3 regions of the Pseudoalteromonas sp. SR43-2 genome follow, and region 1 is predicted to be linked to each of the others. Evidence: predicted binding sites of a transcription regulator. Region 1 holds the regulator's gene; each other region holds the start of a gene.
What was found. Region 1 encodes sigma-54, which starts transcription at its own class of promoters, with help from an activator protein. Its sites were predicted from a motif close to GTTGGCACGNNNNTNGNNT; they were not measured.
Positions count from the first base shown of each region.

Region 2: the regulator sigma-54 is predicted to act here: its motif matches at 2,340-2,358, upstream of H5120_RS16005 (TorF family putative porin).
Region 3: the regulator sigma-54 is predicted to act here: its motif matches at 1,906-1,924, upstream of H5120_RS17625 (LiaF domain-containing protein).

Region 1 covers NZ_JACJED010000001.1:61,927-66,216, forward strand. The annotation lists gene H5120_RS00320 (HPr family phosphocarrier protein) at 1-3, opposite strand, end outside; gene rapZ (RNase adapter RapZ) at 46-891, opposite strand; gene ptsN (PTS IIA-like nitrogen regulatory protein PtsN) at 910-1,362, opposite strand; gene hpf (ribosome hibernation promoting factor) at 1,367-1,654, opposite strand; gene H5120_RS00340 (RNA polymerase factor sigma-54) at 1,681-3,180, opposite strand; gene lptB (LPS export ABC transporter ATP-binding protein) at 3,250-3,975, opposite strand; gene lptA (lipopolysaccharide transport periplasmic protein LptA) at 3,972-4,290, opposite strand, start outside.
Region 2 covers NZ_JACJED010000020.1:82,694-86,983, forward strand. The annotation lists gene H5120_RS15995 (efflux RND transporter periplasmic adaptor subunit) at 1-593, opposite strand, end outside; gene H5120_RS16000 (YIP1 family protein) at 649-1,362, opposite strand; gene H5120_RS16005 (TorF family putative porin) at 1,555-2,241, opposite strand; gene H5120_RS16010 (hypothetical protein) at 2,518-3,681, opposite strand; gene H5120_RS16015 (helix-turn-helix transcriptional regulator) at 3,837-4,037, opposite strand; gene H5120_RS16020 (hypothetical protein) at 4,046-4,290, opposite strand, start outside.
Region 3 covers NZ_JACJED010000024.1:66,935-71,224, reverse strand. The annotation lists gene H5120_RS17640 (hypothetical protein) at 1-455, opposite strand, end outside; gene H5120_RS17635 (YqaE/Pmp3 family membrane protein) at 847-1,005, opposite strand; gene H5120_RS17630 (BON domain-containing protein) at 1,078-1,644, opposite strand; gene H5120_RS17625 (LiaF domain-containing protein) at 1,973-2,641, shown strand; gene H5120_RS17620 (VOC family protein) at 2,680-3,096, opposite strand; gene suhB (inositol-1-monophosphatase) at 3,340-4,143, shown strand; gene H5120_RS17610 (ABC transporter substrate-binding protein) at 4,197-4,290, opposite strand, start outside.

The DNA.
Region 1 (4,290 bases):
CATAACTTACTCTACCTAAGCTGAACAGGTGATTATTCAGCTATATTATTTTTCTTGTTCGCGATGGCGAATTTTTACATTGGGATGTGTCATTGCAAAACTTTCACCGATAGTTTGCGCTAAATACACAGAACGATGTTGCCCGCCTGTACACCCAATAGCAATGGTTAAATAACTGCGGTTATTTCGTTCTAAATGCGGTAACCACGTTTGTACAAATGTTTGAATTTGCCATGTGAATTTTTGCACTATGCTGTGATTAGCTAAATAGTCTTTAACCGGTTGATCTAACCCATTTAAAGGCTTTAACTCTGGTTCCCAGTGTGGATTTGGTAAAAAGCGTGCATCAAATACGTAGTCTGCTTCTTTTGGTATACCGTGTTTAAAACCAAATGATTCAAATGTGACAATCAGTTGCTTATCTTTTTTACCTAAAATCTTTTCACGAATAGATTCAGCGAGTTGATGAACACTTAAATCAGTCGTATCTATCATAAAGTCGGCGCGAGTGGTTAATACATCAAGTAATTCTTTTTCTTTTTTGATGGCTAAATCAAGCGGCAACGAGTCTATTGATAGTGGGTGTAATCTGCGTGTTTCAGAAAAGCGTTTGATCAATGTCTGATCGTCGCTATCTAAATAAAATAACGTAGGGTTTGCAAAGCCTGGTAAGTATTCAAGAATATCGTTAAATTCATCTTGTTCTTTAGGGATGTTGCGCACATCTATGCTAACAGCAATTTTATCGTAGCTATCAGACACACTGCGAACTAATGAAGGTAGTAGGTTTACTGGAATATTATCAACGCAATAATAACCTAAATCTTCTACAACGCGCAAAGCAACCGACTTTCCAGAACCAGAACGGCCGCTTATGATAATTAACTCCATTTAACACCCTTTATAAAACTATGATTGATCGACAATAACTTGGTAAAGCTCAGTATCAGATTTTGCACTGCGTAACTGTTTACAAAAATCTTTGTTGTTTAGTTTATCAGCAATGGTTGCTAGAGTCTTTAAGTGCTGCTGGTTATCGCCATCTGGTACGATGAGTGCGACAAAAATATCAACAGGGCGATTATCGATTGCATCAAAGTTTATTGGAGTTTCGCTAACGAGCACTAAAGCCAAAGGCTCTTCTGCACCGCTCATTCTTCCATGAGGAATAGCAATGCCACGCCCTATACCTGTACTACCTAATTTCTCTCTGCTCATTAAAGCATTAAGAATATCTTGTTGCGGTAAATACGGAAGTTTGTCGTGAGCAAGTTCGCTAATGAACTCTAAAATTCTTTTTTTGCTATTAAAAAGGACCGCAGCTTTGCTGCAGTCCTGGCATATAAGTGAACTTAATTTCATCATATTAGTGTCGAGCAAGCTTCTCTTTGTGTTTGATTACTTGGCGATCGAGCTTGTCGATCAACGAGTCAATAGCGGCATACATATCTTGATGTTCTGTAGAGGCAAATAGCTCAGCACCGCTTACGTGTATTGTGGCTTCTGCTTTTTGATTTAACTTTTCTACATCGAGAATGACATGAACATTATTAATATGATCAGAGTGTCTTTCAAGCTTCGCAAATTTAGTATTAATATAGTCTCTTAGTGAATCGGTTAATTCTACGTGACGACCAGTTAAGTTTAGTTGCATAAGCATTACCCTCTTAGTTTAGCGTCTTAAATCAGACTTTTACGCTGATTTGACGGTGGAATAGCAAGAGATTCGCGGTATTTTGCGATTGTACGTCTCGCTACTTTAATTCCTTGCTCAGCCAATATATCCGCTATTTTGCTATCACTCAATGGTTTTGCTGAGTTTTCTGCTGCGATTAATTTTCGGATAAGCGCACGTATTGCTGTAGATGAACATTCACCACCGTTTTCAGTACTTACATGGCTTGAGAAAAAATATTTAAGCTCAAATATACCACGGGGTGTATGCATGTACTTTTGAGTAGTCACACGCGAAATTGTCGATTCGTGCATTTCTACCATTTCAGCGACATCATTTAAAACCATTGGTTTCATGGCTTCAGGGCCATGTTCAAAAAAGCCTTGTTGTTGCTTAACAATACAATTAGTAACTTTTAATAGCGTGTCGTTTCTACTTTCTAAGCTTTTAATAAACCATTTAGCTTCTTGTAAATGTGAGCGGATAAACTGGCTGTCGCCACTTGATTTTACAGTGCGAGACATTGCCGCGTATTGGCTATTAACACGAATTTTAGGCATGCTATCTGGGTTTAATTCGACAACCCAGCGGCCTTTAATTTTTTTAACTGACACATCAGGAATAACATACTCAGATTCTTCCCTTACAATAGTATCTGCAGGTTTTGGGTTGAGAGTATGTATTAGTGTCATCACTTCTTTAAGCTCTTCTTCTTTAAGCTTAGTTTTTTTCATTAATGTACGATAGTCGCGAGCTGCTAATAGATCAATATGCTCGGTTAAAATCATTTTCGTTTCATTAATGTAAGGTGTTTCTTTATCAAATTGATTAAGCTGAATACACAAACACTCTTGTAAACTACGTGCGGCAATACCCACAGGATCAAACAGTTGGATGCGTTTTAATACCGCTTCAATTTCATCAAGTTCGACTTCGTTATCATCTTCGTTTTCTTGATTAAAGCTTTCTAAAATCTCTTCGCAGCTTAATGTTAAAATACCTGAATCATCGACGGCCTCTACAATCGCAATAGCGATGGCTTCATCGGTAGGGCTAAATGGCGTTAGTTGTAATTGCCACATTAAATACTCATGGAGCGTTTCAGTAGAGGCGCCTTGGTATATTGATTCGTCTTCAGGCATTGGACCTGATGAGGCTGCAGGAGCGGCACTCATGTACTCATCCCAACTAACATCCATAGCCATGTCGTCACTTAGCGTGTCTTTTGCAAGTGCTTCACCAGTATCTTGTTCATATTCGCTCGGAGCATCATCAGCAGATGCGCTAACAGTTATGTCATCGGTATCAGCTTTTTGCTCGTTTTTACCAGCAGCGTCTTCAGAATAGTCTGCCTCTTCAACCTCTAATAGTGGATTACTGTCGAGAGCTTCTTGTATTTCTTGCTGGAGATCCAATGTACTGAGTTGCAACAAACGAATAGCTTGTTGCAGCTGTGGAGTCATTGTAAGTTGCTGGCCCATGCGCAGCTGTAGTGATTGCCTCATGTATCTCTAACAATCCTTTTATGTTGTTATAATTAATACTAGCAGATGCTTAAAGACATGGCGTAAATGTTACAGCCTAAATTGCTCGCCTAAATAAACATCGCGTACTGTTTTATCATTTAATACGTGTTCTGGAGTACCTGATGCAATCAGCTCCCCATGAGAAACAATGTAGGCTTTTTCGCAAACATCAAGGGTCTCTCTTACGTTATGGTCGGTAATTAATACTCCAATCCCACGATTTTTAAGATGTTCTATTATTTTCTTTATATCTAATACCGAAATAGGGTCAACACCGGCAAACGGTTCATCCAGTAATATAAATTTAGGATCTGCTGCCAGCGCTCGTGCTATTTCTACACGACGACGTTCTCCACCCGATAATGCCATACCTTGGCTATCACGAATGTGTTGTATGCTAAATTCATCTAATAAGTTATTGAGCGTATCTTCTCTGGCTTGTTTATTTAGTTCTTTGCGCGTTTCTAAAATGGCCATTAAGTTTTGATAAACAGTCAGCTTTCTAAAAATTGATGACTCTTGCGGTAAGTAGCCTATGCCTAATCTAGCACGACTATGCATAGGTAAAAGAGTAATATCGTTATCATCAATAGATATTTTACCTTTGTCGCTAGGAACAAGCCCTACGATCATATAAAAAGTCGTTGTTTTACCAGCACCGTTAGGGCCAAGTAAGCCAACTATACTGCCAGCTTGTACTTCGAGGCCGACGTTTTTTACAACTTCACGACCTTTATAGCTTTTTGCCAATAGTTCTGCTTTTAATGTGCTCATGGTTGACCTTTATCGCCTTTTTTACTTTTTTTAGTTTCGATCGGTACTAAAATTGTGTGAACGCGGTCAGTTGAGTTTTCATCTTTTTCGGCACTGATGAGCTGCTGCTCTATGTCGTAGGTAATGCTTTTAGCATTTATTTTTTGTCCGGCTTGCGATACTTGTGCATTACCAACAAGCGTTAAAAAACGCTTAGATACATCATAACGTACTTCGTCAGCACTGGCGCTCATAGTCGTGCCATCTGATTGCTTTTCTTCAAAGTGCGCAGGGCTACCTGTGGCAATTAATAATTGTTTATTATCACCAAGTTCA
Region 2 (4,290 bases), on a different contig from region 1:
CCTTCTTTAATATTTACAGATGCAAGCAAGCCGCTCATTGGAGCTCTAAATACACTTTTACTTAAGCGATCTTGCGCAATTTGTAGTGACGCTTGTGCTTGGTTGTACGACTCTATTCGTGATTCAATATCGATTTTAGCTAGATCGCGTGCGCTTTCAATATTCTCGTAGCTCTCTTGATTACCTAAACCGACATCATATAAGTCTTTTTGTCTTTTAAGTTGGCGCTCTAGGTTAGCAAGGCGTGTTTTATTGTGTTTAATTTCAATTTCTGTGGCGCGAAGGATTGCTTTACTACGGGTAACTTCTGATTCAAAGGCAGTTGTATCAAGGCGCATTAACATATCGCCTTGTTTAACTCCTTGGCCTTCTTGAACAAATATTTTATCTACTCGGCCCGTCACTTCAGAGCGTAATTGCACTTGTGTATTAAAAACTAAATTACCTGAAGCCATTATTGAGTCAGCAATGTCGCCAAGCTCTACTTGAGCAATATTTACTTCGGCTTGTTTTTCATCGCCAGAAATTTGCTTTGACACAATTAGGGCTATAAATGCGCCTACAGCGAGTGTGATGATTATTGCTTTTTTCATTTTATCTATCCGTGAATTAAGTAATGTGGAGCTAGTATCTACCTCCACTTAAGAGTTAACTTGCTGCAATGATTGCCCAAATACCAAAAATAATAATTGAAGGAAGTGCAGAGAATAGGAGTGCTTTGTTAGTTGAAAAATTAGTCCAGCATTTTAAGCCGATCATTCCCAGCGAAATGCTCCAAAAGCTAAATAAGTTTATTGATTCTAATAAGCTATAAAAAGGATGGCCAATTTCAAGTCCTATTATTAATTGGTTAATAGATGCGTAGCTAAATACGGCTTGTTGAGATATTTGATCTGTACTTGCACTTAGTACAAGAGCAATTGTTCCTAGGCTTGAAATAACAACTGGCATCATTGTCCAGGTAGCGAATCCATACCAAGCTCCGTAGCTATGTTCTGATTCAGGATCTTGTTTAGCCACAAGCATATAATAAAGTGCCATTAATGCATTCATGATAGCCAGCGCAATTACGCCGCCAAACAAACCAAACCATATTTGGCCTTCTGCATTTTGCTCTATACTTTGGCGAATCATTTTTTGCTCGCCAATCGTCGCATCAATAGTTGATGCTGCTACTTGCTCATTAATCAAAAACTGCATATCAACAGTGGAATAAAAAATATAAATACTCGCCATTGAAACTAAAGACATGACTATAAAAGCAAGCCATGACCAACCTTTGGCGTGTTCAACACCATTGAAAGCTTTACTAGGACTTATATAAATATCGAGTAGGGCGCTAAACGCGTTAGGTGATTTCATTATTATTCCTTTATACCTATTTTATGGCTAGGCAGTTATAAATGCCCAGTGACTAGGTAATAGAATAAAGGAAAATGTATGTATTGTTTTCATTCAATTGTAACGGTTTGTTAACAGATGTAAGGGGTCTTGTTCAAAAACAAGAAAAGGGCCAAAAGGCCCTTCGTGTCGCAGCAAGTAACACATTCTTTCTTATAAATTAAAGTCTACAGAATAAGCAACGTAAGCTTTAATATCTGAGTCATCCATATCTGTATCAGATAAACCAAAAGTGAACCCATCTTTCGAAATTGATACACCGTAATCTAAGATATTATCATCGCCAATAAAGTCACCTGAGTAGTGGCCTAAGTGAAGTGCCATTTCAGTGCCGTTACTGCCAACAGCAAAACCGTAGTCAGCTGTCAGGTAAAGTGAATCACCAAAGTCTGTACCATCACCACTTGCAGCTGATGTTGCAAGTACTGAAGCACCAAATGTAAAGCCTTCAACACTGATGCTACCGTAAATTTCAGAGAAATCTGCGTCAGCTTCAGAAGCTGCATCTGGGTAAGCGTAATAAATATAGCCAACATCATAGCTAACGCTTTCGTTAATGTCGCCACCAAAGCCTGCATATAAATCAAGCTCATAGGTCATTTCATCTGCCCACGATGCATTTGAAGCCCAAGTACCTGCATAAAAGCCCGATTCATTGGCGTAATCAATACCGCCTGAAATAGCTGCATCGCCCCCAGTTTGCTCTTGACCACGCCATAAGTAGTTTGATGTTGCCGCTGCGTTTGCTGTTACTTCAGCATGTACGGCTGTTGACGTTAAAGATGTTGCGCCCATTAATGCTATAGCACTTATAGCGATGGTTTTTTTTAGTTTTAGCATGTCCATTTCCCGTTATATGATTTTTGCTCGCCAAGGTTTTTATTATGTATTCGGAACCTTTAGGCTGACGGCTTTTTATTGTTTAACTAACGAGATAATTGCACTGTATGTGCCAGCTTCATTATTTTTTATTAAAAATTATTTTTATACATTAAAAACATGAGCTTGTATTTTATAGATTGAGAAGAGATATGGTATGTAGGGAGATGTTGCGCACACTGCTGGTGCATAAATTAACCTAGCCGCACCATAAAAGTACGGCTAAATTAGAAGTTTTTAGCCAAATATAGTGCGCATAAGGCTAATTGTTTCGTTTACACTACGACCTTTTTGAACTTCACTCACAATTGAATCGCGCTTACTGCGAATGTGCTCAGGAATATCGTCAGCAGCAAGTGCGCGGTCTACTAAAATTTCTGCAGACTCTTTACCTCTACGCTGAGTTTTACCTGTCGTAGTTGTAGTTCGTTTAGGCTTACTTAACAGTTTGATGTAGTTAGAGTTATCTGGTGTTTTTGCATCAGCATAGTGAAAGAAACATGGGATTAGTGCTTTAATAGCAACTAATTGTTCTTCTAACCCATTACTAGGTTTAGCCATTTTGTACCATGACATAGCTTGAATACCTTTTACAATATCTTGCCAGTAACGCTCAAAATCACTATTTTTTAGTTTAGAAACACCAAGGGCACCGCATAATGCATCTAATCGATTGTTTGTGATCGGAGTAAATATATCAGGGCGACGCATTGCAAGCAGTCGTGTTGCAGGCGCAAGTGTTGGTTTTTCATTATTGTCGGTGAATATTTTTGAATAAGCAGCAACAAATTGTTGATATTCGTATTGAGTAATGTCACCTTCAAGTGGAATATTTACTAGTGCATCGTCAAAGGCACCTGGTAAATCGCCAAGCATTTGATGAAAGCTCTTCGCACTTTTTGTTGATGCAAACCATTCAACGTCAAAGTTGTATGTGCTTGGATCAAGTGATGCCATGTGCTTACCGCTAAACGCAAGTAAATCTTCAGGAATCATATCTTTAAGAGATTGTTCACGAATGCTTTTAATGTAGTCTACTAAGCGAAGCTGTTCATCAAGAGCAATAACGTCTTTGTGTTGTTCTACAAATACACTTACTACAGGCCACGGAGCAATACGTAAAGTTTTAACCTGTAAAAAGCTGATAGCTGAAATAAGCTGATCGTGTAGCTTCTTAAGTACTGGTAATTGCTGCGGCTCTAGTAAATCGTAGTTCATACGATCTCTGCTTGCACTTAGCAATTCGTAACACCAAGGTAAAAAATCATCAGGGTGGTTTTCTACTTTCACGGCCATAAGGTTAAGGCTTAATTCTGAAGATTGCTTCAGAATGTTCTGATAGATTTGATTTTCTTGTTCGCCTAGCGTCATTTTTGACGGTGAAATTAGCAGTTTTTTCATGCCTTGTAGAATCTCCGGTTTAGATATATATTTTTTTGCTGGTCTATTTTAGCGCAATTACGCTAATAACAACAGCGCTGTCCTCCATACGTTGTAATTGAAGTAGCTAAATCGGTATTTTTGCTAATAGAATGAGACTAACGCTTTAACATGTATCAATCATTTTTATCTAGTACAAAGAGACTTTCAACTGAGGTATTAAAATGCTTTGCTATTTTTAGAGCAATTATTACCGAAGGGGTAAACCGGTTTGTTTCTACGGTACTTATTGTTTTGCGCGACACGTTAATAGCATCAGCAAGTTCTTGTTGTGAAAGCCCAGCTTCTTTTCGGTACTTTGCTATGTTATTTTGCATTTCCTCTCCTAATCACGATTTTGCCAAAGTAATGAAGCGCCATATACCAAGAGCATGATACCTAGATAGAACATTGCCATATTTGCATGCGAAACATCGCTAGGTATTGAATCGTTACTATACAAAACACCAAGAAGGCAAAATACAAATGCAAAACTTAAATGTTTATAGGCATTAGTATCAATGGTGTTTAGAAACTCATCTTTATAAGCGTATTGAAAATACATTTTTAACGGAAAGCCCCCTTTAATGA
Region 3 (4,290 bases), on a different contig from region 1:
GCTGTAAAAAATATGCTTGGGGCTACTGTAAGTGCCAAATTAGGTGTCTGATTAATTACATTCACCATAATCACTAAGCTCGATTGAACAGTAATCGGAATAATAGGCGCAAAAAGTACACCTGCTATTTTTTTGTTACTTAAATACGAGGCGCTAGAGTTAATTGCATTATTGAAGCTTTGTCGTATTGCTACGTTTTGTGGTGTTTTAGAATGAAACATACAAATAATTGGAGTTACAAACGCAAGCGTTACATAACTAAACTTATACTTGTTGACGACCATTTCTAAAATAAAGGTAAAAAACAGCGTTACAAATCCACTATACAAACCTTGCACTAATGCAGCTTGAAGCGTAACCGATTTAGCAATGTCTGCCGCACTATTTGCCCAGTAGGCCCAACTAAAATAAAAAACGAAAGACACAACGCCTGACATTATAAGTCGAATATTCAATTAACTGCCTCAATATGCCTAAAACCTAGTTTAATGATAACACTAGAAGTGAAGGTAATATTGTCACTAAATAATAAAGTATTTGATTGTATATTATAGATGTATAAACACACTAATGTTGAAGATTTCCTAAATGGCATCAAGTCAGAATCTGAGCGCGACTGTTAGCTGGAAAGCTTATTAGTAAACAATAAGTATAGTTTTAAAATAATATTGGGAGAGAGTTAAGGAAGTAAATCAATGGGTTGAAGGGCGTTAAAAATTGGATTTAACCTAAAAAACTATCTAAAAACTATCTAAAAATTCTTTAAAAACTAATATTGTGAGCCGATCGGTACTAAAGTATTTAGCTAAACCTCAGTAGTCGGCTTACACAATATATAATCTGTCATTATTTTTTCGCAATAATGTAGATTGCATGTATTAACCCTGGGAAATAACCTAGCAGTGTTAATAGAATATTTAACCAAAAATGCATACCTAAGCCAACTTGCAAAAACACACCTAATGGCGGTAATAAAACCGAAAGTATTATACGAATAATATCCATGATAAAACTCCATTTAAATTAAACATTGAAAAGACTTAAAGCCCAGTATTACTGGGCCTTAACTATACTGTATTATTCAGCAACAATAGCTAGTTTATCAACTACGTCGCGAACATCTTCAGCATTTTTAGCAATTTTAACTGCTAGTTGCTTTTCAGCTTCAGACTCTACAGAGCCATTCAGAGTTACCACACCGTTGTCGGTATCAACATCAATGTCTGTACCACCTACTTCTGAGTCAAACAGGAAGCGAGTTGTGATTACAGTGGTGATTTTAGCGTCCGTTAGGTCGTTATCATCATCGTCCATCATGTCGGTGCTTTTATCTTCGGTGTCCATGCTTTTAACAACAGTAAGGCTGTTATCAACATCAGTTACACCATCTAGGCTAAGTACAAGTTCTTCTGCTAGCTCTTTATCGAGTTCACTATTAACTTTACCTGTAAGTACTACCTTGCCATTTTTTACATCAGTGTTAATGTCAAAGTTGTTTAGATTAGTGTTCATAAGTAGAACGGTTTCTGCCTTACCATCAATCCAAGCATCTTTACTTTCGTTTTCCCAGCTGTTTGCTTGGGCACCCATAGCCGTAGTACCAAGAACTAGAGCTGCGATAATAGATTTGTTAAATGTTTTCATAATCTTTCTCCTTTTGATTAAAGACACTTTAACTAATGCGAGCTTCAGGCCAACTTTATTTATACTTAAAATTCAAAGACTTGAATTAATTAAAAGATAAAACCTTATCTATGTTTGTGTAACTATTTACAGGCTACTCGGTAAAACTTTCTCAAATAGTGAAAATAGCTAGATAATTGCTCTTTTGGTTAATCTATCGTTAATATAACAAAACAAAAAACACCGTTAAAAAATAACCAATTGATAATTAATGAAATTATATTTGGTACGCGGTTTGCAGCCTAACTACAAGAGCAGTATCAATAGTAAATATAATAAGGAATAACTCATGTCTGTAAAAGTTGAAGACCGCCCAATAGAGCAAGTACGCGAACAAGTGATTGATCAATTAATTTATAATTACAGTCATGGTGTTATTTCTGTTGATGCATTTGAAAGACGTTTAGATAATGCGATGGATGCACCTAATAACGAAGCTCTGCTAGCCTTAGTAGAAGACTTAACACTTAATACCGATCAGCAATATAAAGCAGAAAAACAATCGCAATTTACACCACATTATAGTGCACAGCAAAACAGTGATGATGATTTTACATTACGCAGTATTTTAGGATCTAACGAGCGAAGTGGTCAGTGGGTTGTGCCAAAAAATATATATTTGAGTAACTTTATGGGATCGGTGGTGCTTGATTTTACCGATGCTATTTTTGCGCATCAAAATGTAACTATTCACGTTAACTGTATTTTTGGTAGCGATGAAATTTACGTACCAGAGCATGTCAATGTAGTGTCTAAAATGTTTTGTATTTTAAGTAGCCTTGAAAATAAATCTGTGTCGCTTAACAAACGCCAAGGCCCTACAATTCATATTGAAGGAAAGGCAGTAATGGGCTCGGTTGAAGTGAAAATAAAGCGCACAATTAAAGAAAAATTTATAAGCTTTGCAAATGAGCTAAAGACCCAGTTTGGCACGGGTAATAATAACCGCTCACTATAATTGAGTAGCAGCACTTTAGCGTGCTGCTTAGTATTTTATTATAAATCGTTATTTCGCTCGCTTGGTATATCACTTAAATATTCTACAAACTCAACTTCAAACCCTGCAGGATCAATAAAGTAGACATTCTTTCTGAAAGGATTCTCGCTACCTTGCTTGCTTAGAGTAAAACCCACTTTATTTAAGCGCATTACTACTGTGCTTAAATTATTAGTTACATAAGCAAAGTGTGCAAAACCAATTTGATGGCCCGATAAGTTTCTGTTTTCACCTTCACCATGACTGCTTATCGCAATGTAATGCGTGTCATCTCCAAAGTGTACCCAGCGTCTTGGTTTTCCATGCCAATCGCCTCTGCCCTCACTTCTAATCGACCAATGTGGAAATACAGCGCGATAAAATGTAAGCATACTATCTATATCACTCGCGACTAAGTTTACGTGCTCTAAATACATAATGTTATCCTATCAGTTAAGTTAGGAGTACGATAAAACCTCAAGTTAACTTTAGGTAAAGTGTTGTTTAAAATTAATTTATTTAAATGCAGATAATTATTTTTTAAAAATATTTAAACTTTTCAATCTTGTATAAAAAACAAACACAAGTATTTAGGGTTTATTGTTTACTTTATGGCAAAAGTCGCTAAAATACGCCGGCTGAAATATATAAACGTTCTTTTACAACCCAAAGGTAATACCATGCATCCAATGTTAAACATTGCGGTTCGCGCTGCGCGCAACGCAGGCAAAATTTTACTTCGCGCAAGTGAAGATTTATCAAAAGTTGAAGTGCAACAAAAAGGCGCTAACGACTTAGTAACTAACATTGATAAAGAAGCCGAAGCCGTAATTCGTGACACTATTTTACAGTCTTACCCTACTCACTCAATTGTTGGTGAAGAACTAGGTGAGCATAAAGGCAAGGATGATGATTACCAATGGATTGTAGATCCTATCGATGGAACAACTAACTTCATCAAAGGTATCCCTCATTACGCGGTTTCTATCGCACTTAAAGTTAAAGGTCGTTTAGACCAAGCTGTTATTTATGATCCAATTCGTGGTGAGCTTTTCACTGCATCTCGCGGTCAAGGCACTCAGTTAAACAGTAAACGTCTACGCGTTAGCAAAACTACGGTTCTTGCAGGCACTGTACTTGCTACTGGTTTCCCTTTCAAAAACAAAAACCACATGGATGCATACACTGAAGCGTTTAAAGCATTATTTGTACACACTGCTGATATTCGCCGTGCAGGTTGTTCTGCTTTAGATATGGCATACGTTGCAGCTGGCCGTGTTGATGGATTTTTTGAAATTGGTTTAAAACCTTGGAACTCTGCTGCGGGCGAACTAATGGTTAAAGAAGCGGGCGGTATGGTTGTAGATTTTGCCGGTGGTAATAACTATAACCACAGCGGCAATATTATCTGTGGTTCACCAAAACTGACTCAAGCAATTATTCGCGAAATTCGTCCAGTATTAACTGAGTCGTTACTTCGCTAATTAAATGCTATTAATAGCATACTAGAAAGGAGCCCAGGCTCCTTTTTTTGTGCCTAAAAATAAGGGTTATCTAGCTTCAACTCTACTGTTTTACCTTTTTCATAAGGTAACGAGTTTAAATCTTTTGCGAAATATTCATCAAATAAA